Linked DNA regions of Lentilactobacillus curieae. The protein of the gene in region 1 interacts with the protein of each later gene in a pairwise test. Links are inferred from orthologs where the notes say so. Each region holds a gene or a part of one and is shown on either strand. Other genes may lie near its edges. The genes, in order: PL11_RS09970 and tuf.

Region 1 (13,398 bases):
ACGGTAGCACACTTTATAAGCTTGGAAGGGACTTTCATGCTAGCTACAGTGAAGTTAAGGATTGGATGGAAAGATTCGTATATTCCGGTTTCAATTATAGTCTAAATCTCAAAACTAAATTACTTGGTGAGTTTCAGGCACACAACGCTTCTGTCGCAGTTTCAGCATATCTTGTATATTGCAAGTTAAATAACATTCAGCCAAATGGATATAGCATTCAGGACGCAATCAAAATAACTAGCTGGGCTGGTCGATTTGAACGGCTGAGTTCCCGACCATTCATTTATATTGACGGTGCCCATAACGTTCCGGCTGCCCAACAGCTCGTGAAGTTGCTTAATACAAACTATTTTTCTGGGAAAATTTATATTGTAATTGCGATTCTCGCAGATAAGCAGGCAAAGGAATTTGTGGATGAAATGAGTAAGGTCAACAACGTAGAGATCACGTTGACAACGTTTAATACACCGATGAACCGGGAACTATTCGACGCAGTTTCCGTTGAACAAGCAGAAAACAAAAACGGGGTTAAAGTCAATTTTGAACCGGACTACAAAGAGGCAATCAATCATATTAAAGCCAAAATGGGTGCCGATGATTTGTTGTTGTTGACTGGCTCACTTTACTTTATTTCAGATGTAAGGGCATTTTTATTAGAATATTAGGATTAATTCTAAGGTTTGTTTTAAGATAGTAACCTGTTTTCATGGAAATAATTTATTTTTTTACCTGGTATGCTATACTTATTTCGTTAAAACATTAAAATGCGAAAAAAGCGTATAAAAACTTTTGTAGTGAATTGAAGGGATGGAATACCGTGTTCGGACTAGGAGAAAAAAATATCGGAATCGATCTTGGTACAGCAAACACGATCGTTTACGTTGATGGGAAAGGAATCGTCCTCCGAGAACCATCAGTTGTAGCAAAAAGCACAAAGGACGGCGAAGTAATTGCCGTGGGTGAAGAAGCCCGCGCAATGGTTGGTAGAACTCCAGGTAGTATTCAAGCAGTTAGACCAATGAAAGATGGTGTTATTGCTGATTACGACACCACAGTTGCCATGATGAAGTACTTTATTGAAAAAGCACTTGGCCATTCTTCAGGGAAACCTTATGTTATGGTTTGTGTTCCTACTGGAATTACCGCCGTTGAAAAGCGTGCGGTTATCGATGCAACGAGAGTTGCAGGTGCAAGGGATGCCTACGTAATTGAAGAACCATTTGCAGCTGCTATTGGAGCAGGGCTTCCTGTTATGGATCCGACCGGTTCAATGGTTGTTGATATTGGTGGTGGTACAACTGATGTTGCCACGATTTCACTTGGTGGGATTGTTTCAAGTCGTTCAGTGAGAATGGCTGGAGATAAGCTAAACGATTCAATTATTGGATTTGTTCGCCAAAAGTACAACTTACTGATTGGTGAAAGAACTGCTGAACAACTTAAATGGGACATTGGTTCTGCGTCAGCTAAGGCTGCCAAGGATATTGAACCAGTTCCAGTTCGTGGTCGAGACTTAGTTACTGGACTTCCAACTACTGTTGAAGTTAGTGGTGTTGATGTTAACGCTGCAATCGCAGAGTCAGTTGCTGAAATCATTGATACAGTTAAGGAAACTTTGGAAGAGACTTCTCCCGAAATTGCCGCTGATGTTATTGATCATGGTATTGTGCTAACTGGTGGTGGTGCTCTACTTAAGAACCTTCCGGAAGTTATTGCTGAAGAAACTCAAGTTCCTGTAACCATTGCTCCGGATCCTTTGGACTGTGTTGCCATTGGTACTGGCGAGTCATTGAAGAGTATTAACGTGATTAAGAAAAAACAATAGTATCGTTTTTTAAGCCTTAGGAATTTCTTAGGGCTTATTTTATGAACGATTGACTGATGGAGGCAATTATGCAAAAGTTCTTTTCCAACAGAAAGTTGGTAATTATAATTATCTGCTTGATCATCAGTTTTGGTTTAATGACATTATCCGTATCTGTGAGAAACAAACGCAGTACACCGCCTGTAATTCAACAATTTGGTAATGATATTGTTGGTTTTGGTGACCGGTTCGTTGCAACTCCAATGAATGGAATTCAGCACGGTTTTGTATCTCTAAAGAATTTGCTCAATACCTATCAGGAAAACGAGCAACTTAAATCAAAGGTTGATCAACTAGTGCAGACCCAGGTTAAGGATCAGGCACTGGAAAAGGAAAACAAGCAGTTGAAACAACAGCTACAAGTTGGTTCAACAATGACTAGCTATGACAAGATTAACGCTGCGGTTATTTCAAGAACACCATCATCTTGGGCAAGTCAATTGATTATCAATAAAGGACAAGCTTCGGGAATTAAAAAGAACATGCCAGTTATTGCTGGACAAGGATTGATTGGAACGGTTTCAGAAGTTAACAAGACGAATAGTAAGGTTGTTTTGATTTCAAATACTGCTGAGAATTCCAATAGATTTGCTGTGCAAATTGCAGGAGATGGCGGTAAAGTGCTAAACGGAATCATTACTGATTATAACGATGATACGAGTCAACTGATTATGGGTAACATTACGTCGAAGGAAAAAATTTCTAAGGGCGATAAAGTTGCTACTTCTGGATTAGGCGGTGTTGTTCCTAAGGGAATTTACATTGGAACTGTTTCAAAAGTTGGTAAAGATGATTATGGACTAGCTAAAAAGGTATACATTAAGCCTGCAGCGGATCTTCATGATATTGAAATCGTCTCTGTTGCGGTTAAAGAGTAATTGGGGGCTGGTATAGTTGAAAAGAAGAATTCCGGTTTCGGTTATTTTTATAGTTGGTCTAATATTGGCGTTTTTCTTGGATGGTTCGATAAGTCAAGCGTTTGCAAGTGTGTTGTATGCAGCACCAAATTCAATGGTTCCGTATTTAACCCTGATGTGGCTATGTATGACGGCATTCTTCTCTACTAGAATAAAACGTCTTCACGTGGGTATCTGGGCAGCAATCATTGGTTTTGTCTTTGATTCGTACTACACAGGCTTGCTAGGGGTTTACGTATTCATATTTCCACTTGTCGTTTATATAGGCCAGGCGATTTATGAATCGTTACCTAAAAATTTTCTGAGTGGTTTTTTGGTTTTCTTCATTGATGTTACTTTTGCTATTAGTCTAAATTGGCTAGCAAACATCTTTGTTGGCCAGGTTGAGCCGTCAGCATCTATTTTTCTGGTAAATGCTTTGGCCCCAACTTTGGCATTGAATTTATTTTTCTTTGCAATATGTTATTTTCCAATTGAATCGTTGTATGCTAGACATAGACGTTAATTTGGAAATCTTAGGGGGTAGGTATTGATGGCAGAGGCAGCTGTTTTGAAAGGCAGTAATGATGGTTACGAAATAATCTTGAGTGATCGGGCTGCGTACGATGATATCTTTAAATCATTGGTTAAGCTACTGGACAACTTAAAAACGCAGACGGCTTCAACAAAACCGCAAAAAATTGCGTTTGAAATTACAACGGGAAGCCGTTTGTTTAATTCAGACGAACGTTCCGAAATTGAGAAAGTATTTGCAAACTATCCTGACTTTTCAATTCATCGTATCAATTCAGATGTTGTTACTAAAGAAGAGTCAAAGAGAATTATTGAACAACAGACCGTTCATATTCTTGATAAGACAATTCGAAATGGTCAGGTAGAAACAGTAACAGGAGACGTATTATTTCTTGGGAATGTCCATGAAGGGGGTAAGTTATTCGTCAGCGGTAATTTATTCGTTTTGGGACAAGTTGATGGTATTATTCAAGCAGGGTACCCCAATATGGAAGATAAGCTGATTATTGGGGACGTACATAATGCTCAGCAAGTTAGAATTGGTGAGCAATTCGAAATCCTAGATGACTCTCCCAAGAGTGACAAGATTAACGAATCCACAGTTTCATATGTTAACGATCTTCATTTGCTTGATTACGGCGAAGTTGAGGATTTAAACGAGATTAACCCAAAGTTCTTTAACCAGATTGGAGGAGTCAATAATGGGTAAAGCGTTAGTTATCACTTCAGGTAAAGGTGGTGTTGGTAAGACAACTTCTTCTGCCAACATCGGTACCGCATTAGCAATGATGGGCAAAAAGGTGGTATTGCTTGACCTTGATATTGGTTTGAGAAACCTTGATGTTGTTTTGGGGTTAGACAACCGTATCATGTACGATATTGTCGATGTGGCAGCAGGTCGCGCTAAATTAGCACATGCCCTGGTAAAGGATAAGAGATTTGATGATCTCCTTTATCTATTACCAGCCGCACAAAATACTGATAAGACTGCATTAACAGAGGATGAAGTTGTTGAAATCGTGGAAGAATTAAAACCAGATTTCGATTATGTCTTAATTGATTGTCCTGCAGGAATTGAACAAGGATTTATGAATGCAATTGCTGGTGCAGACGGTGCTTTGATTGTTACTACACCTGAAATTTCGGCAGTCCGTGATGCTGATCGCGTCGTTGGATTGCTTGAAACCCATCCACTAAAGGAAGAACCATTATTAATCATTAACCGTATTCGGACGCACATGATGAAAGATGGTTCAGTGATGGATGTTGATGAAATCACCCATCATTTGGGAGTTGAATTATTAGGGATTGTGTTTGATGATGACGCCGTTATTTCAACTTCTAATCATGGTGAACCAATCGTATTAGATTCAGATAATCCTGCCGGTCAAGGATATCGAGATATTGCGCGTAGAATTACTGGCGAATCTGTTCCTTTGATGGAAATGAAGGAAGAGTCAAAAGCTTCGTTCTGGCAAAAGTTTACTGGTTGGTTTAAAAAGAATTAGCTATTTGAACTTGACGAATGGCTTATCTTTAAGTATTATTTAAACTAACATTTTACATTAATAAAGACTATGATCAGAAATCTAGGTTATCAACTTCTACAGAGAATCATCAATTTGGTGGAATGATGATGTTGGCGATGCTTAGTTCACATCTGGGAGTCATTTTCCTGAAAGCTTTAGTAGGGAAAAACGGTGAGCACGTTATTGCTGAAGTTTAGTTACTAAACTCTTGAGGTCTACGCTGTAGACGAACATGAGGTGGCACCACGATTTAACAATCGTCCTCTTAGGCTTTTGCCTAAGAGGATTTTTTGTTTTTCAAAGTAGTAATTAAACTTCTTGAGGTAGTGGGCGCGAGTCCACTACGAATTGAGGTGGAACCGCGAAAACCATCGCCCTCTTGGTAAATTATCAAGGGGACTTTTTTTATGGAGGAATTATTATGTTAGATTATTTAGGACAAATTTTACCAGCATTATTATCTGGAACAAAAATGACATTATCAGTATTTTTTTGGACATTAATTGCCTCAATTCCACTAGGAGCAATTGTGGGTTTGGGCATGTTAAGCAAGTTTAAGCCCTTAGTTTGGCTAATTAACTTCTATGTTTGGTTGATGAGAGGAACGCCATTGTTGCTGCAATTAATAATTGTCTTTTATGGGCTACCTTTGATGCATCCTTTTGCAATTGTTTTTCCTCGGTACGAAGCGGCTTTATTTGCATTTATATTAAACTACACCGCATACTTTGCAGAAATCTTTCGGGGCGGTTTTCAAGCAGTTCCCAAGGGTCAACTTGAGAGTGCTCGGGTACTTAGACTTACGTATTGGCAAACAATCCGCTACATCGTAATCCCACAAGTGTTTAAAATTGTGTTGCCATCCATTGGAAACGAAGTTATCAATTTGATCAAGGATTCATCATTGGTCTACGTAATTGGTTTAGGAGACCTACTACGCGCTGGAAACGTTGCTAGTGCAAGGGATGTCACATTATTACCGCTGATTTTTGCAGGGGTAATTTACCTGTTATTGACGGCTGTATGCACAGTGATCCTAAGATTAATTGAAAAGAAATCCAGTGTTTGGAGATAGGAGTGTCATCAATGTTAGAAGTAAAAAATTTAGTTAAACGATTTGGAAACAGAACGATTATTGATGACCTGTCTGTACAGGTTAAAGATCAAGAAATATTATCAGTGGTTGGACCATCCGGAGCTGGAAAAACAACTCTTCTCAGGTGTATTACTGGATTAGAGAAGGTTGACTCTGGTGAATTTTACTGGGATAACCAAAAGTTTGATCCAACTGATTCTAATCCCAAAAACATGATTATTGGGGTGGTTTTTCAGGACTATCAATTATTTCCAAATTTAACGGTATTGGACAATATTACTCTGGCACCCAGATTGGTTAAGAAAGAAAGCCTAGATGAATTAGAAAAGTCAGCTAGCGAACTTTTAGCACGGTTGGGCCTCGAAGGAAAAGAAGATTTATACCCATATCAGCTGTCAGGTGGCCAAAAACAGCGGGTCGCTATTGTTCGGGCTTTGGCAATGAATCCTAAGGTTCTTTGCTATGATGAGCCAACATCTGCACTTGATCCCGAGCTGAGAGATGAAGTTGCCAAAATTATTATCGATTTGAAGCAACAAGGAATGACTCAGTTAGTTGTTACCCATGATATGGATTTTGCAGAAAAAATTGCTGATAATATTTTACGGGTTGAGCAACTGAAGTAAGGGGTGGTTGGATGAAGAAGAGATTGATTCGCAGTTTGTTCGCAGTGACATTGATAATGATTCCGCTACTTTTATCAGGTTGCCGAATTGAATCACGACAAAAATTAGAGAGTAAGCCTGACACCTGGGAGACCGTTCAGAAGCAAAAGAAGATTGTTATTGGTCTTGATGATAGTTTTGTTCCAATGGGATTTCAGACTAAGAGTGGCAAAATTGTTGGTTACGATGTTGACCTTGCCAAAGCTGTTTTCAAACAGTATGGAATTAAGGTTGATTTTCAGCCAATTGATTGGTCAATGAACGTTACTGAGTTGCGCAATGGGACGATTGATTTAATTTGGAATGGTTTTTCAATTACGCCGCAAAGATCTAAGGCGGTTTCGTTTAGTACTCCATACTTAGTGAACGACCAAATTTTAGTTACTAAGAAGAAAAATAACATCAATAGTTTTGCGGACATGCAGGGTAAAGTTGCCGGGGTCCAAAATGGATCCGCTGGGGCAATGGATATTGATAACCAGCCTAAGTTGCTGAAAGATCGGATCAAGGGTCACAGTCCCGTATTGTATGATTCCTTCACAGATGCGTTCATTGATTTGAATTCAAACAGAATTCAAGGGTTATTGATAGATAGCATTTATGCTGACTATTACATTGCTCACCAGTCTGACCGAAAATCATTCAAAGTTATTAAAAGCAATTTTCCAAAGGAATACTATGGCGTTGGAATGCGAAAAGGTGATACAATGCTCAAGCAAAAAATTGACCAAGGCCTAAAGGAATTAGCTAAGAATGGTAAGTTAAAACAAATTGACCAGAAGTGGTTTGGAAGTAAAGTATCTTCACCTCTTTTAAATAATAAGTGATTATCGTAGATTATTGAGTATAGCGAGCGTTACGGACGATTAAAAGTTCTGTAGCGCTCATTTATTTGGTTAAAATTCAGTTTTTTTATTAATTTGAAACATTCGCTATTGAGATTTTGGCCTGGTTCATTTACCATGAAATTTGTGATTCATCCAAGGAGGATGCTTGTGAACGAAATTAAATCAAAAAATTATCGAATTTTTACTCATAATACCGATAAATTTAAAACTACCAAAATTACTATTTACTTTACGCTTAAGTCAGATGAGAAGAACTTTGCGAAAATGGCGCTATTGAGTGAATTACTCGGAAATGCCACAAGTAAATATTCCAGTGAGACGGAGGTTTCTAGACAGCTTTCGAGAATGTATGGTGCCAGTTTCGGAGTTACAGTTTTAAGATACGGAGATGTTCACACACTTCGAATCAATATTAGTTTTCCAAATGATAAATACCTTCCAGATAATCATCACGTTGTTTCAGAAATAATGGGATTCCTCGATGAGGTTATTAATCATCCACTAATAGGTGGTAATCAGTTTGAGGAGAGCTTTTTTAATTTACATAAAGCCAATCTACTCAATTACTTCAACTCAATTATTGAAAACCGCGAATACTATGCAACTATCCAGTTGCAAAAATTAATGTTTCCAAACGACATTAACCACGGAAGCTTTTTATACGGAACAATTGATCAGCTTCAAAAAACCACGGCAGCTGATTTATTTGATTTCTATCAGTGGTTATTAAAAAATGCCAACATTATGGGATTTATCGGTGGTCATATCGATGACGAGTTTGTTAATCAATTAGATGAAATCATTCCCAATACGGATCATCAATTTGTCAAACTAGATCCGTTTGTTAAATTACCGCAAATTGATAAGGTAGCTCGAAAAGAACAAAAATTAGAAATTGATCAAACTGTGTTAACCATGGGTTACGAGTTACCAATTCTTTCAAATGATCCTGATTATTATAATGCAATTGTTTTGAACCAGGTACTGGGTGGCTCACCTCAGTCAGTCCTGTTTAATGATGTGCGTGAGGATCAGAGCCTAGCCTATGATATTTCTTCATCATATAATTCTTTGAACGGAACTTTGTCGGTATCAGCAGGAATCTTACCTCAAAATCAACCGTTAGTTGAAGATTTAGTTGCTAAATCCATTGAAAAAATTATGAATGGAAATATTGACGATACAGTAATTTCGGGAATCAAACAATCACTAATTGACCAGCGAAAATCTAGTGCGGACTCACTTGGGGCACAAATCGAAAAGCTTTTTGTCAAAGAGATTACTAACGCTAGTGTTGATGACGACGACTTTATAGCCGGCGTTAAGTCAGTTAAAAAGTCTGACGTGGTTGACTTAGCCAAGCAAATAAAATTGCGAGCAGTTTTTGCCTTAAAGGGTAATGGAGGTTCGGATGAAAATAATTAATTATCCTGAGTTCAGTGAACAGTTATTTCAAGAGACTCTCCCTAACGGATTGAGAGTATTTTTACACCCCATGGCAGGGTTTAATCGGACCTCTGCCGTACTTAGTGTTAACTACGGTTCAGCGGACTCGAAGTTTGTTCGTGATGGTAAGTTGATCACTCAGCCAGCAGGAATTGCGCATTTCTTAGAGCATAAGATGTTTGATAAAAAAGATTATGATGTTTTTGAGTTGTTTAATAAAAATGGTGGTAGGTCAAATGCGTACACCTCATTCACTAAAACCAACTACGTATTTTCATCAACGGATAATGCAAAGGAAAACCTAGAGTTGCTCCTTAATTTTGTGATGCAACCATACTTTGACAAGCAAAAGGTCGAACGCGAAAAGGGAATCATTTCTCAAGAAATAAATATGTACAAAAATGATCCCGATAATCAGTTATTTACGTCGAGTGTTCAATCTATGTATAAAGGGACATCATTAGCAGATGACATAGCTGGAACTGATGAATCATTGGCAAAAATTACGGTGGAAGATCTGAATTTGGCTTACGATACATTTTACCGTCCTGATAATATGACGTTAATTGTTAGTGGTAACTTAGACCCAGAGAAGTTGATGACAGTTATTCGTGAAAACCAAACGCAGTATCCAAAGCGCAATAGGAATGTTAAATTTGTTGCTCCTAAGCCCGAGGATGTTGAGGGGCGCACAGAAATCATTACTATGGACGTATCAAGACCTAAGGCTGCATTTACTCTAAGAAGTAATTTGGATAAGCAGTTGAGTGGGGATGAAGGATTACGGCACGAATTAGGACTAAATTTATTGATGAACCTGTTTTTCTCAGAAAACTCTTCCCAGTATGATGAGCTTTACCATCAAGGGATAATTGATGATTCATTTTCATTTGAAATTGAAGTTGAACGAGGCTTTCAATTTGCCATGTTGGCTGGAGATACAGATGATCCTGCCCAATTTGTATCAAGCTTAAAGGGAATTGCTGATTCAATTCCTGAATTACTGGATGCAAAGGCAGAAGAATTTGAACTGCAAAAGAGGGAACTGTTAGGTAACTATGTTGCTATGATGGATTCCCCAGAGGCAGTCTCCAATCAATTTTATGGGTTTGACGACAAACCACAAACCATTTACGATGAAATTGAGATTATCAGCAAATTGACATTGGATGACATTAAAATAATTAGTAATAATTTTCTCGCAAACTACACTCCAGGGTGTGTAACGGTTCAAAAGAAAGTTTAAATTATTTTTTAAGGTGTAAATCTGATGAAAATCATATGCTATACTTGACTTAATGATAAAAAAAGTAATGGAGAATCAGTATGGATAACGAAAACCAATCCGTAACAATTGGACAAAAATTACACGATGCAAGGGTGGCCAAAGGTTATACCCTTGATGATTTACAAAAAAATACCAAAATTCAAAAGCGTTATTTAATGGCGATTGAAGATAACAATTTCGATGCTTTACCAGGTGAGTTCTACGTGAGAGCCTTCGTTAAACAATACGCTGACTCTGTGGGACTAAACGGTCAGGAATTGTTAAACGACTTTAACCACAAGCTTCCGGATACTGAAGATCCTGAATATGTTGATCGAGTAAACGATGACAATCCTCAAACTCGTTCAGTTCAACGTAAAGCTGATGAGCGAACTGAGAAAATTCGCCGTTATATTCCGATTGCAGCCGTTTCTGTGGTTGTATTGATCATCTTGATTGCCATTTGGGTTGCTGCAGCTAAAAGCACTAGGAATACTGCAAAGACTGAAATTGAGACTAGCAAAGTTTCTGTTTCTGGATCAAGCTCAAGCAGTAAGTCATCCAGTGCCAAGAAAGCCAAGAAAAAGGCCTCAACTTCAAATACGAAAGTTAGTTTCAGTCAACTGTCAGCAACTGATTCTGATTTAACTTATCGGGTTAAAGGTGCTTCCAAGACGCCTAAAATTAAGCTAAGCGTTACAGAAGCATCAGGATCAGATTCAGCTACTTCTGACTCGTCTGCAACTAGTGCTTGGATGTCAGTAACTGCGGACGGTAGTTCATTGTGGCAAGCTGCTTTAACTGCTGGTAAATCACACACCGTTTCGCTTCCTGCGAATACATCATCAGTAACAATTAATTCTGGTAATGCACCCGTAACCAAGATTTCTGTTGATGGTAAGCAAATGAAGTTGCCAACAGCATCAAGTCAGGTTAGAAACGTTATTCTCCAACTTAACGGTTCAGCAGATTCATCAAGCACTGAAACTTCTTCATCAACAACTGATACAACAACGGATACTACGGGTACCCAAACAGGTACAGATACAGGTACCACAGGATATTAATAAGAATGTTGAGGGCTTAAGATGAATTTACCAAATAAATTAACAATTTTTAGAATCATTTTGATACCATTTTTCATTTTGATTTTAGCGATTCCTACAACAATGGGGGTTATGCAGGTTGGCGGAACAGTCTTAACAGGAAGCCGACTTCTTGCTGCTTTGGTTTTCATCGTTGCCTCGCTAACTGATTTTTTGGATGGTCAAATTGCTAGAAGAAACCATTTGGTCACTAACTTTGGCAAGTTTGCTGACCCATTAGCCGACAAAATGTTGGTTATGACAGCATTTATCTTTTTGGTGGAGTTAAATATGGCACCTGCATGGGTAGTTGCCATAATCGTTTGCCGGGAATTAGCAGTTACTGGTCTAAGATTAATCATCGTTGAAAATGATGGCCAGGTATTGGCAGCCGCTTGGCCAGGGAAAATTAAAACTACAACGCAGATGTTGGCAATTATTTTCTTGCTACTTAATAACGTCTTCTTTGCGGCAATTAACTTACCACTTGGAGAAATTATGTTATACATTTGCTTGTTCTTTACAGTTTATTCTGGGATTGATTATTTTGTTAAAAATCGGTCAATTTTCTCTGATTCTTTTTAAATAATTTTCAAAAGAAGATAATTTTTTATCTTCTTTTTTCGTATCTATATCTTTGGGAGGAATGGTAATGACAATTCAAGAGCGCGTGGTAAATCTTCTGATTGAGAAAGACATTTCAATTACCGCTGCTGAAAGCTTAACTGCAGGTGAATTTCAAAGTACAATTGGCCAAGTGCCTGGAGTCTCAAGCGCCTTTGAGGGTGGTTTTGTGACCTACTCGAATGAAGTTAAGGAACAACTGCTGGGAATTCCAAAAGATGTAATTGATACTTTTGGGGTAGTAAGTGGTGAGACTGTTGTTTGGATGGCAAATCAAGCACGATCAATCCTAAGAAAAGATATCGGGATCTCATTTACTGGAGCTGCTGGTCCTGATTCACTAGAAGGTAAACCAGCAGGAACAGTTTTTATCGGGATTGCGCTTCCGGGTGATAAAACTTATTCAAGGGAGTATCACTTCGATGGTAGTCGAAATGAAATTAGAACACATTGTGTTGAGCAAGGGCTAAAATTAGTTTTGGCGGAAATTGAAAAATAAACGAACTTTTGTTCGCATTTTTGTTGATTTTTTTAAAAATCATTAGTATAGTTGACTAGTAAACATTTCCTAACGGAAAGTGGGAGGTAACGAATGGCTGACCAAAGAAAAGCTGCCTTAGATAAGGCGCTAAAGAGTATTGAAAAAGAGTTCGGAAAAGGCTCCATCATGCGAATGGGAGACAAAGCCGATACCCAAATTTCAACAATTCCAACTGGCTCACTAGCCCTCGATGAAGCACTTGGGGTGGGTGGCTATCCACGAGGAAGAATCGTTGAAATCTACGGTCCTGAAAGTTCTGGTAAAACAACGGTTGCGTTACATGCCGTTGCTGAAGTTCAAAAACGTGGGGGAACTGCAGCATACATCGATGCCGAAAATGCGTTGGATCCTGTATATGCAACTCATTTAGGTGTAAACATTGACGATTTGTTGCTTTCACAACCAGATACTGGTGAACAAGGGCTTCAGATTGCCGATGCCTTGGTTACCAGTGGTGCAATCGATATTGTAGTTGTCGATTCAGTTGCTGCATTGGTTCCACGAGCAGAAATTGACGGTGAAATGGGAGACCAACATGTTGGGTTACAAGCTCGTTTAATGTCACAAGCGCTTCGTAAGTTATCCGGAACAATTAACAAAACTAAAACAATTGCATTGTTCATTAACCAGATTCGTGAAAAGGTTGGGGTTATGTTTGGTAATCCTGAAACCACTCCTGGTGGCCGGGCATTGAAGTTCTATTCAACAATCAGACTTGAAGTTAGAAGAGCTGAACAGATTAAAGATGGAACTGACATTATTGGTAACCGGACCCGAATCAAAGTGGTTAAGAATAAGGTAGCTCCTCCATTTAGAAGAGCCGAAGTTGATATCATGTATGGCCAAGGAATCTCTCAATCTGGTGAACTTATCGATATGGCCGTTGAGAAGGACATCGTTAATAAATCTGGATCTTGGTATTCATATGGTGAGGATCGGATTGGCCAAGGTAGAGAGAACGCTAAGCAATACCTTGTTGACCATCCAGATATTTACGCCGAGG
Region 2 (9,873 bases), 2.0 Mb from region 1 along the record:
AGTTTAGGCAATTCCTTAGCTTTAACTTCGTGAATTGTAGTCTTGAAGATAGCTTCTTTACCAGCTAATTCCTTAGCTTGGTAATCTTCAGGGAATGTAACTTTAACGTCTACATCTTCACCGGCTTTATGACCAACTAATTGGTCTTCAAAACCAGGAATGAATGAACCTGAACCTAGTTCAAGTGAGTAGTTGTCAGCCTTACCGCCGTCAAATTGCTTGCCGTCTACTGAACCATCAAAGTCAATGACAACAGTATCGCCATTTTCAGCAGCCTTGTCTTCTTTAAGTACAAGTTCAGCTTGGCTTTCACGACGCTTTTCAAGCTCGGCATCGATATCTTTTTGGTATACACGAGTGTTTTGCTTAGGAACACTAAGTCCTTGGTAGTCACCAAGTTTTACTTCAGGCTTAACGTAAACAGTTGCCTTGATAACCCATGGCTTACCTTTTTCCATTGATTCAACACTAATTTGAGGTTGATCAACTGGTTCGATTTTTGAATCTTTAACAGCACCTTCGTAGGCTTCTGGTAAGAGAATGTTCAAAGCATCTTCATAAAGTGCTTCTTCGCCGTACATTTGGTTAAATACTTGGCGTGGAACCTTTCCTTTACGGAATCCTGGAACGCTGATGCTAGTCTTATTTTTTTTGAATGCTCGATCTAAACCTTTTTCGATCAAGTCAGTACTAATTTCAAAAGTTAATTCTCCGTCATTAGTACCTTTCTTTTCCCATTTTGCAGACATTTTGTTTCCTCCGAGACAAAAGATTATTTGTACAATTTCTCATTGCATAACATTGTTATTTTAACGTATTAACAAGTAAAAGTAAAATCTATTTGAGATTTAAACAAAAAAGCCATGGGAAAAATCCCATGACTTTAAAAATGATGTGAAAATGAAATTAGTCTTTAACTTCACCAACAACACCGGCACCAACAGTATGTCCACCTTCACGAATAGTGAACTTAGTACCTTTTTCAATGGCAACTGGCTTAGTTAATTCAACGTTAAATTCAACGTTATCACCAGGCATAACCATTTCTACGCCGTCTTCCAATTCAATAACACCAGTAACATCAGTGGTATGGAAGTAGAATTGTGGACGATAGTTTGAGAAGAATGGAGTATGACGTCCACCTTCTTCTTTAGTCAAGATATAAACTTGGCCAGAGAATTGTTTGTGGGTTTGGATTGAGCCAGGGGCTGCAAGTACTTGTCCACGAACAACTTGTTCACGGTCAACACCACGAAGAAGTACACCAATGTTATCACCGGCTTGACCTTCGTCAAGTGTCTTACGGAACATTTCAAGACCAGTAACAGTTGACTTAGTTGGTTCGTCATGCAATCCAACGATTTCAACTTCGTCACCAACTTTAACGATACCACGATCAACACGTCCTGATGCAACAGTACCACGACCTGTGATAGTAAATACGTCTTCAACTGGCATTAAGAATGGCTTAGTATCGTCACGTTCTGGAGTTGGGATGTATTCATCAACAACGTCCATCAAGTGTAAGATAACTTCTTCTTGTTCCTTGTCGCCTTCGAGAGCCTTAAGAGCTGAACCGCGGACAACAGGAATGTCATCTCCAGGATAATCGTATTCTGAAAGTAATTCACGAACTTCCATTTCAACCAAGTCGATCAATTCGTCATCATCAACTAAGTCTGTCTTGTTCAAGAATACAACGATGTACTCAACACCAACTTGGTGAGCAAGCAAGATATGTTCACGAGTTTGTGGCATAGGACCATCAGTTGCAGCAACAACCAAGATAGCACCGTCCATTTGAGCGGCACCAGTGATCATGTTCTTGATGTAATCAGCATGTCCTGGGGCATCGATATGAGCGTAGTGACGAGTTTCTGTTTCGTATTCAACGTGAGCAGTGTTGATCGTTATACCACGTTCACGTTCTTCTGGAGCTGCATCAATTTCAGCATAGTCTTCAGCCTTTGCAAGACCTTTAGAAGCCAATACCTTTGTGATAGCAGCAGTTAAAGTAGTTTTCCCATGGTCAATATGGCCGATAGTACCGATATTAACATGGGGCTTTGTTCTTTCATAATGTTCTTTAGCCATTAATGAAACCTCCTGTTGTTTTCAAGAATTACATCAACTTTCATCAATGCATTTCTGATAGATATTATACTACATCTTCTCTAAAAGACAAAGCCGTCAATTTTTCGAAGAATCCTTAAGTATTATATCGATACTTAAATTGTTTGTAAACATATTACTGTTATTTTTTTGTTTTTATTTTCATTACATATATTTTATTCTTTGTTCTTGGTTAAGAATAATTTCAAACCAGCTAAGCATAACCGCCCCAGATTCAGTGTTCGGTGCGAATTCATCCCCCGCCAAATAGGATTGAATAATTTTAATCCAGTCATCGGAATTAATTATTACATCCTCGGCGTACGGAAACAAATAATTCCCCAACTGATATATTTGGGCTGATAATTGCTGGGCAAAAATTGGGTCATCATTCGCAAACTTCTCATCAACAACGTTGATTGTTTCTATGATTGGCTGAACACTATCAGCAATATCTATATTTGCTGGAATCACTTGATGAATTTTATCATCTAACCACAACAAATCAATTTGGTCATCAATTTTTAAACCAATCAATTCAAATAAAAATTGAGTTTTGATTACCTGCCAACCAGCTCGATCAATTAAAACTGCCTTCACCCCTTCCAGATATTCAGCAAGTGGCAGGCGATTTGCTTCAGACACAATTTTTGCCTGAACATCTGCGCTATGGCTTCCGATATAAAATAATCGCCGTTGCAGTTTCATGACCTCTTCACGATGATATTTTTTAAACTTAAATTCCGCAGTCTCAATTTGCGTAATTAGCTCTTTTGCATATTGATGATCAAGTACCACGGTAACCTTTCGAGCTGGGATAAATTGTTTATCCGCCAATAATGTCTTAACAGCAAACGTTACATCGCCAGGCCGCAAATTCTCCGTCCCGGCATCATCAATTAACTCAACAGCTGTTTGAATATCCGCCAACTTTGTGTATGCTCTGGCTTGTAAAAGTAAAAAATCGTATTGATCCCCATTTTGTCTTCTTAAGTCATCAATTTTTTTGATAGTTTGGTGATACTTTGCGTCAAGGAAATCTGCCTTGGCACTTTCAAAAATCACGTTATCATTCTCAGAAAGGTTCATGCAAATTCTCCTTATCGAATCAATATAAATAAGGTACAAATATGGCCTCAAAGGCGGTATTTGTACCTTGCTTACATTATTTATTATTGTTAGCTTTTTTCTCTGCCTTAGCAAGTTCTTCGGCCTTGTTGTTCTTAGAATGTTTTTTATTTGTCCGCTTATGGTGTTGGTTAACTTCCATAATAACCGGAAGAATAACTGGATGACGTTTAGTTTGTTGATATAGATAATCACTTAGACTTTCACGTACATCCTGTTTTAAATTACTCCAGTCAAATTCCTTATGCTCAAGGTTATTTTTGACCGTTTTTTCAATAATTTCAGATGCTTCATTCATTAAATCTTTATTGGCCTTAACGTAAACAAAGCCTCGCGAAGTCAATTTCGGCGCAGAGATAACTCGTTTTTTCTTTCTATCAATTGTAACTACGGCTACAAATATCCCATCTTCTGAAAGGACCTTACGATCCCGTAAAACGATGTTACCAATGTCACCGATTCCGCTACCGTCAATCATGGTATCAGCTAGGTCAAGGCCAGCTGAGATCCAAATTTCATCGTCATCGATTGAAATAACGTCGCCTTTATTTGGAATCACGATATTACTATCATTGTAGCCTAGTTGTTTTGCCAAGCCGGCATGGGAAGCGAGTAAGCGGTACTCACCTTGCACTGGAATAAAGAACTTAGGCTTCAAAATGTTTATTAATAGTTGTAAATCATTTTGACTAGCATCTCCGGATGAATTCATTTCATCAGCAATCATCTTAACTTCAGCGTCGGCTCTGTAAATCATGTCACGAGTCTTAGCGACTGTAGTTTCCATCGCAGTTGACGGTGTTGTAGTAATAAAGACTAAATCGCCTGATTCGATGTTGATGTCCTTCTGTTCGCCATTAGCCATCCGTTGTAAAGCTTTAATTGGCTCGCCCATTTTACCAGTTTGAATAATTACAATCTGATTTGGTTCAAGTTTCTCAAGGTCCTTTGCGTTTTCAATCAATAATTCTTGATCTGGCAATTTCAACATTGAAAGTTTAAGGGCAGTTTTAACGATTTTATCTAAGTCTTGGCCACTCAAAAATACTTTGCGGCCAGTTTTAGCTGCTGCATTGAAAACTTGTTGCATTCTGATAATGTTTGAAGCCACACTAGCAACAATGATTCGACCTTGATGGTCATTAAAGACACCATTAATGTAGTCACTAATCTGATTTTCGGATGCAGATGGCGTTGGATTCTCAGCGTTGCTAGAATCGCTCAACAGCGCTAGTACCCCTTGATCACCTAACTTAGTTAGTTGCGAATAATCAGTGTGGTACAAATGTGATGCGGTTTGGTCAAACTTAAAATCACCAGTGTAGACAATTGATCCGGCATCAGTGTGTACTGCAATTCCCAAAGATCCTGGAATTGAGTGAGTTGTTCTAAAGAAAGTAATCCGGACATCTTCAAAATCGATTTCACTCCGGTCACTTACGACATGAAAATCATCGAAATCGGTAACCTCATCAGCGTCAGCGACACTGATTTTTGCTAATTCGATAGTCATCTTTGAACCAAATACGGGAACATTAAACTCACTCAAAAAGTATGGTAAAGCGCCAATTGCATCAGCATGACCGTGAGTTAAAAATACCCCCACAATTTTATCGCGATTTTCTTCCAAATATGAAAAATCGGGGATAACTACGTCAATTCCTAGAAGTTCGTTTTCAGGGTACTTTAACCCACAATCTAAAATGTAAATACCATCGTTAATATTTACGGCATACATATTCTTACCGTTTTCTCGCACACCACCAAGTGGTATGACCTTAATCTTACTGTTCATGTTTCACCTCAAAATTTTTCCTTTTTTTACGTTCGTAATTCAGCTTCTTATAGTTTACCATACTTAAGCAAGCAACGAAATTTTGGGCAAAAAAAAGAGCCGAAAAATCGGCTCTTTGGAACAAATTTAATATTAACGACGAAGACCCAAGCTTTGGATAAGGTCACGGTAGCGTGAAACGTCCTTGTTACGTAGGTAAGCAAGTAAGTTACGACGGTGACCAATCTTCTTCATAAGACCACGTTGTGAATGGAAATCTTTACGGTGATCTCTCATGTGACCGTTGATTTCGTTGATGTCAGCAGTTAGTACAGCAATTTGTACTTCGGCTGATCCAGTGTCGCCTTCGTGACGAGCATATTTTTTGATGATTTCGTTCTTTTCACTTTGAGTAAGTGCCATGATATATTTACCACCTTATATTTTTAGTCCAACAACTGAGTACCCGGTAAGTGGCCCCGAAGTACTAAGTTGAAGGTCGTGCTTAACACACAAAGAGTATTATAAGTGATTTAACTTGATTACACAAGGATTTTTTAAATATTCAGTTAGAACTCCCCTTGCAAACACATGTGGTAATCTGTATAATAATGCTTGTTGAAATTTTACTTATAATAGTTATCGACTCGGAGGTGAAACCAATGCCAATTATCAAATCAGCCATCGAACGTGTGAAGACTAACGAAAAAGCACAAGAAAGAAACGCTTCACAACTCAGCAAAATGAGAACTGCCGTTAAGAAGTTTGAAAAAGCTCAAGCTGCAGGTTCAGATGATGCCAAAGAACTTTACATCAACGCCATCAGTGCAGTTGACCACGCAAAGTCAAAGGGATTAATCAAAGCAAACAAAGCTGCTCGTGACAAGTCACGTTTAACTAAGTTAGCTAAATAATAATTAGGTTAAGGCTTCAAGGCTTCAAACCGAATAAAAAAACAGGTTATCGCAACAGTTGTTGTGATAACCTGTTTTTTTACGCTGTCTTTTTCATAAAGTTGACCACGAAAAGTTCAAACAATAATTCTGGAGAACGGGCAGATGATTTCATCTCCCGCTCTATATTGACAAGTCCAAGGTACGCTGTTTTCAATTCGTCGTATGAAAACTTCCGAATTGATTGCAACGCTAATTTGACCCTATATGGATGCACTTTTAAGGAAGACGCAATGTTCCCTTGAGAATAACCGTGCTGTTTTAAAATCATCACCTGAATCAATAATCTAAACTGTTGAATTAAAACTGCATTGATTCTAATCGGTTCGTCGTTTTCCAGCAACAACTGATGGTATATATCTAATGACTTAGTTGGCTGCTTAGCTAACACGGTGTTAACCAAATCGAACACGTTTTGTTCCATTGACTTTGATACAAGGGCAGCCACAGATTCAGAATCGATCCGCTTGGATTGTTGATTATAGATTGTAAGCTTGGGGATTTCATTCATCATCTTTGTCAGATTACCAGATGTTAACTCAAGTAGTTTTTCAAGCGCAGCATCGTCAATGCCGCAACCAGCTTTTGCAACCTCACTCTTGATAATTGCTTTTGCTTCATTTTCAGTTGGGTTACCGATACTGACAACTGTTGCTAGCTTCTTAATTTGTTTAGTAATTTTCTTTCTAGCATCTAATTTTTCATAAGCAGCAAAAATTACCATAATTGTAGATTCCTGCGGGTGTTGCAAGTACTCAATCAATTCATCCAAATCATGATCAATTTTTGACTTTTTCTTGGTAGCTGTTAAAAAGTATGGATGAGAAATCATCACCAACCGCTTCTCACCGAAGAAAGGCATTGAAACAGCGTCCTCAACAGCGTTACTCAATGGTGTTTCTTCCATATCGTAAGTTGACATATTCATTGCTCGCTCTTCTTCAGGAATCAGCTCAGTAAATGTTCGCTTTATTTTATCTGAAAGGTAGTCCTGTGCCCCATCAATAAGGTAAACCCGATCAACGGTGCCGCTTTTGATTTGCTTTGTAAATTCAGAATACTTCATTTTAGCTTCCCTTCAAATTTACGGTTGGAACAAACCGACCGCGATTGTTTCGATAAACATATCTTACCATACCAGAAATTTGCGAATTAATAACCTTCACCCGATTACAACGCAAGGTCTGCATCGTTTCATCGTTTGGATGATGATAACGATTATTTCTTCCTGCAGAAATAAGCGCAATTCTAGGCTTAATCGTCCTAATAAAATCCGGAGCAGAAGACGTTTTACTTCCATGATGGCCAGCTTTTAATACATCGACTTTTAAGTTGGGATAGCGTTGCAAGACTTCAATCTCACCCGCCTGATCCAAATCACCAGTAAACAGCCATCTTTGATGGCCAATATTGCCAAAAACAACCATTGAATCATGATTTTCACCTTTACCAGCAACAAACGGATGAAGAATTCTTAACCCACCAACCAGACAGTTTTGCTTATCTGAAACCGGAACTAACTCAGTTGCAGTTCCAGCTTTCTTCAAACGTTTAATAAAGCTAGGATTCTGATTCATACCTATAGGAACCACTACTCTTTTTACCCGTAACTGCTTCATGTAAGCTGGTAAATCCCCACAATGGTCAGCATCCTGATGGCTTAGCAAAATTTCATCAACCGTATTGATTCCAATACTCTTTAAATAATTAATTCCAATGCGTTCGGCACGATAAGTTTCACTCTGTCGTTGCCACGGTCGCTCACCGAAGTGCACCTTTCCACCCGTATCGATAAGAGTTACTCGGCGATTGAAAGGACGTCTGATTAGGAAACTGTCTCCCTGACCAACATCAATCATCGTGACCTCACCATTCATTGGAAAATGAATCCAAATAAAAGTGCACAAGTACATACAAGATAACCCAACCAACAGTAGTTTCCGACGTGAATTATGGACACTAAGAGTAACCCAGAAAGTAACGACCAGCAAGACAATCGTTATCCAGACTCCAGGTTTTCCAAATACAATCATTCCCGGTAATTCCCCACAAAAATTTAGTGAAGCAGTAAACACAGACACTATTCTTTCTGCAATAGATATCACAATTGGCAGGTCACCAAAAACACTTGCAGCCAATACTAACGGGAAGATAATTACGGAAAATATTGGTAAAAATACCAGACTGGCAAGAATTGACAGGATATGCCACTGGTAAAAATTTTCTAGCAAAATTGGTAGGGATATCATGTTTAACATAACTGTCTTAGAAAATAGTTTCCACTTAGCAGTGGCAATTATCCCTAGAGACAAGGAGTAACTAAGTTGAACGCTAAGCAAATAGGTAGCTTCTGGCAGCCAAAACAGCTGTAAAATTAACGTGATACTCCAGGAGTCTAAACTCGATAGGTCACGGCCAAGTAGCACTGCAAATTGTCTTAATACTGCCATAATAACCGCCCTAAATAACCCAGGGCTACCACCAGCAAATTGAAAGTAAACCACTAAACAGATGATTTTTAATAATGCACTCGTTCGTTTTGGAAATTTAACCCCTGCTAATAGTCTTTCGACTAACCCCAGAAAAAATGCAACATGCATCCCCGAAACAGAAAAGACATGCAATAGTCCTAGTTTTGAACTACCAGTCATTTCTTGATAAAAATCACTATCTCTGACACCAATTACCAATGCCTGGCAATAACGCTTTATGTTTGGTGGATAGTTTGCCGTTCTACATAGCAATCCCGTTCGCAATGCATGTGGCAGTTCATTGATCTGTATTTTTGCTGGTGCAGGGACAACAGTAAGGTTCGTAACGTTAACTAGACTACTAATTCCCTGATGCCGATAGTACAGACCAGTATCAAACTCATTAACATTAGTTGCTGGTTTGAACTTTTCAAGCTTACCAACAACTGTAAGGAAAAGTGGCCCATTATTTCTTTGAATCATCAATTTTTGTGATTCTGAGCTTAACCTTGAAAAATACACCCTTTTCTTATTATCAAAATGTGAGTTGGCAACAAGGTTTATCTGCCCACCATTCAACTTTATCTCATCTGGAAAAATTCGGATTGTTTCGTGAATTTCGGAATTTACAGTCTGCATTTCTACCTGTTGTTTAAAAGTTAAGCAACGCCATGTAAATAGTGTTCCCACTATTAGCGCCACTATCCATAGAACATTAAAATTTAGTTTCCATACTCTTATCGCCCAGAAAATCAAGCCAATCACACCAACGAGAGGATGAAATTCCAAGGCGCTGAGGCAAACTAATAGAATTGCAATAAATATCCATAGTCTCTTAATTATTAATCAGACAAATAGGAGTCAAACGGAATTTTGGTTAGGTCTTCATGAGTTAATTCAATTTTATTCAGCTCAATGTTTTTAAGTTTGATTAATTTTTGAGCATACTCATCATTGTGGTAGTTACGTAGATAGTTAATCTTTTTTATTCCTGCTTGTAACAACATCTTAGTACATTGTAGGCAAGGAAAATCAGTGACGTAGACTTCTGCACCGTCAGTCCGCTCACCAAACTTTGCACATTGCAAAATTGCGTTCATCTCGGCGTGAATCGTTCTAACACAATGACCATCAACAAGGTAGCAGCCTTCATCGATACAGTGAGCATCACCTGCTACTGAACCGTTGTATCCTCCAGCAATAATCCGTTTATCTCGCACTAACACCGCGCCAACAGATAGACGCTCACATGTACTCCGTGAAGCTAATAAAACTGCTTGGGTCATAAAATATTGATCCCATTTGATTCGGTTATCCATTCCGTTCACCTTCCAAGAAATTTATATCGCTTAAAATTATCTCACGTTATACGCAAATTGACGACTTTAAATTTGCAAATGTTTTATCGCCAAATCCGGGAACCTCTTTTAAATCT

What was found.
Region 2: the proteins of PL11_RS09970 (region 1) and tuf interact in binary tests that used the Bacillus subtilis proteins (3 or more experiments, as listed by UniProt). The link is inferred for Lentilactobacillus curieae from one-to-one orthologs.

Annotation. Positions count from the first base shown.
Region 1 is NZ_CP018906.1:2,037,353-2,050,750, reverse strand. Bases 1-2,821 are described here. They hold PL11_RS09970 (rod shape-determining protein), read left to right. Parts: upstream 1-817; coding sequence 818-1,825; downstream 1,826-2,821. Other genes in these bases: mreD (rod shape-determining protein MreD), read left to right, coding at 2,759-2,821; mreC (rod shape-determining protein MreC), read left to right, coding at 1,894-2,742; PL11_RS09975 (bifunctional folylpolyglutamate synthase/dihydrofolate synthase), read left to right, coding at 1-665. Outside these bases: more of mreD, read left to right, coding at 2,822-3,286; PL11_RS09955 (septum site-determining protein MinC), read left to right, coding at 3,314-4,003; septum site-determining protein MinD, read left to right, coding at 3,996-4,802; PL11_RS09945 (amino acid ABC transporter permease), read left to right, coding at 5,245-5,898; PL11_RS09940 (amino acid ABC transporter ATP-binding protein), read left to right, coding at 5,910-6,545; PL11_RS09935 (amino acid ABC transporter substrate-binding protein), read left to right, coding at 6,557-7,411; EF-P 5-aminopentanol modification-associated protein YfmF, read left to right, coding at 7,580-8,857; EF-P 5-aminopentanol modification-associated protein YfmH, read left to right, coding at 8,844-10,124; PL11_RS09920 (helix-turn-helix domain-containing protein), read left to right, coding at 10,205-11,212; pgsA (CDP-diacylglycerol--glycerol-3-phosphate 3-phosphatidyltransferase), read left to right, coding at 11,234-11,815; PL11_RS09910 (CinA family protein), read left to right, coding at 11,883-12,353; recombinase RecA, read left to right, coding at 12,447-13,398.
Region 2 is NZ_CP018906.1:87,115-96,987, forward strand. What follows is about bases 1-2,884. They hold tuf (elongation factor Tu), read right to left. Parts: upstream 2,095-2,884; coding sequence 907-2,094; downstream 1-906. Other genes in these bases: tig (trigger factor), read right to left, coding at 1-749; PL11_RS00520 (hypothetical protein), read right to left, coding at 2,278-2,884. Also shown: more of PL11_RS00520, read right to left, coding at 2,885-3,201; PL11_RS00525 (ribonuclease J), read right to left, coding at 3,278-5,035; rpsO (30S ribosomal protein S15), read right to left, coding at 5,168-5,437; rpsT (30S ribosomal protein S20), read left to right, coding at 5,677-5,928; holA (DNA polymerase III subunit delta), read right to left, coding at 6,008-7,033; PL11_RS00545 (DNA internalization-related competence protein ComEC/Rec2), read right to left, coding at 7,035-9,077; PL11_RS00550 (ComE operon protein 2), read right to left, coding at 9,281-9,757; PL11_RS00555 (helix-hairpin-helix domain-containing protein), read right to left, coding at 9,804-9,873. UniProt on the Bacillus subtilis protein: GTP hydrolase that promotes the GTP-dependent binding of aminoacyl-tRNA to the A-site of ribosomes during protein biosynthesis.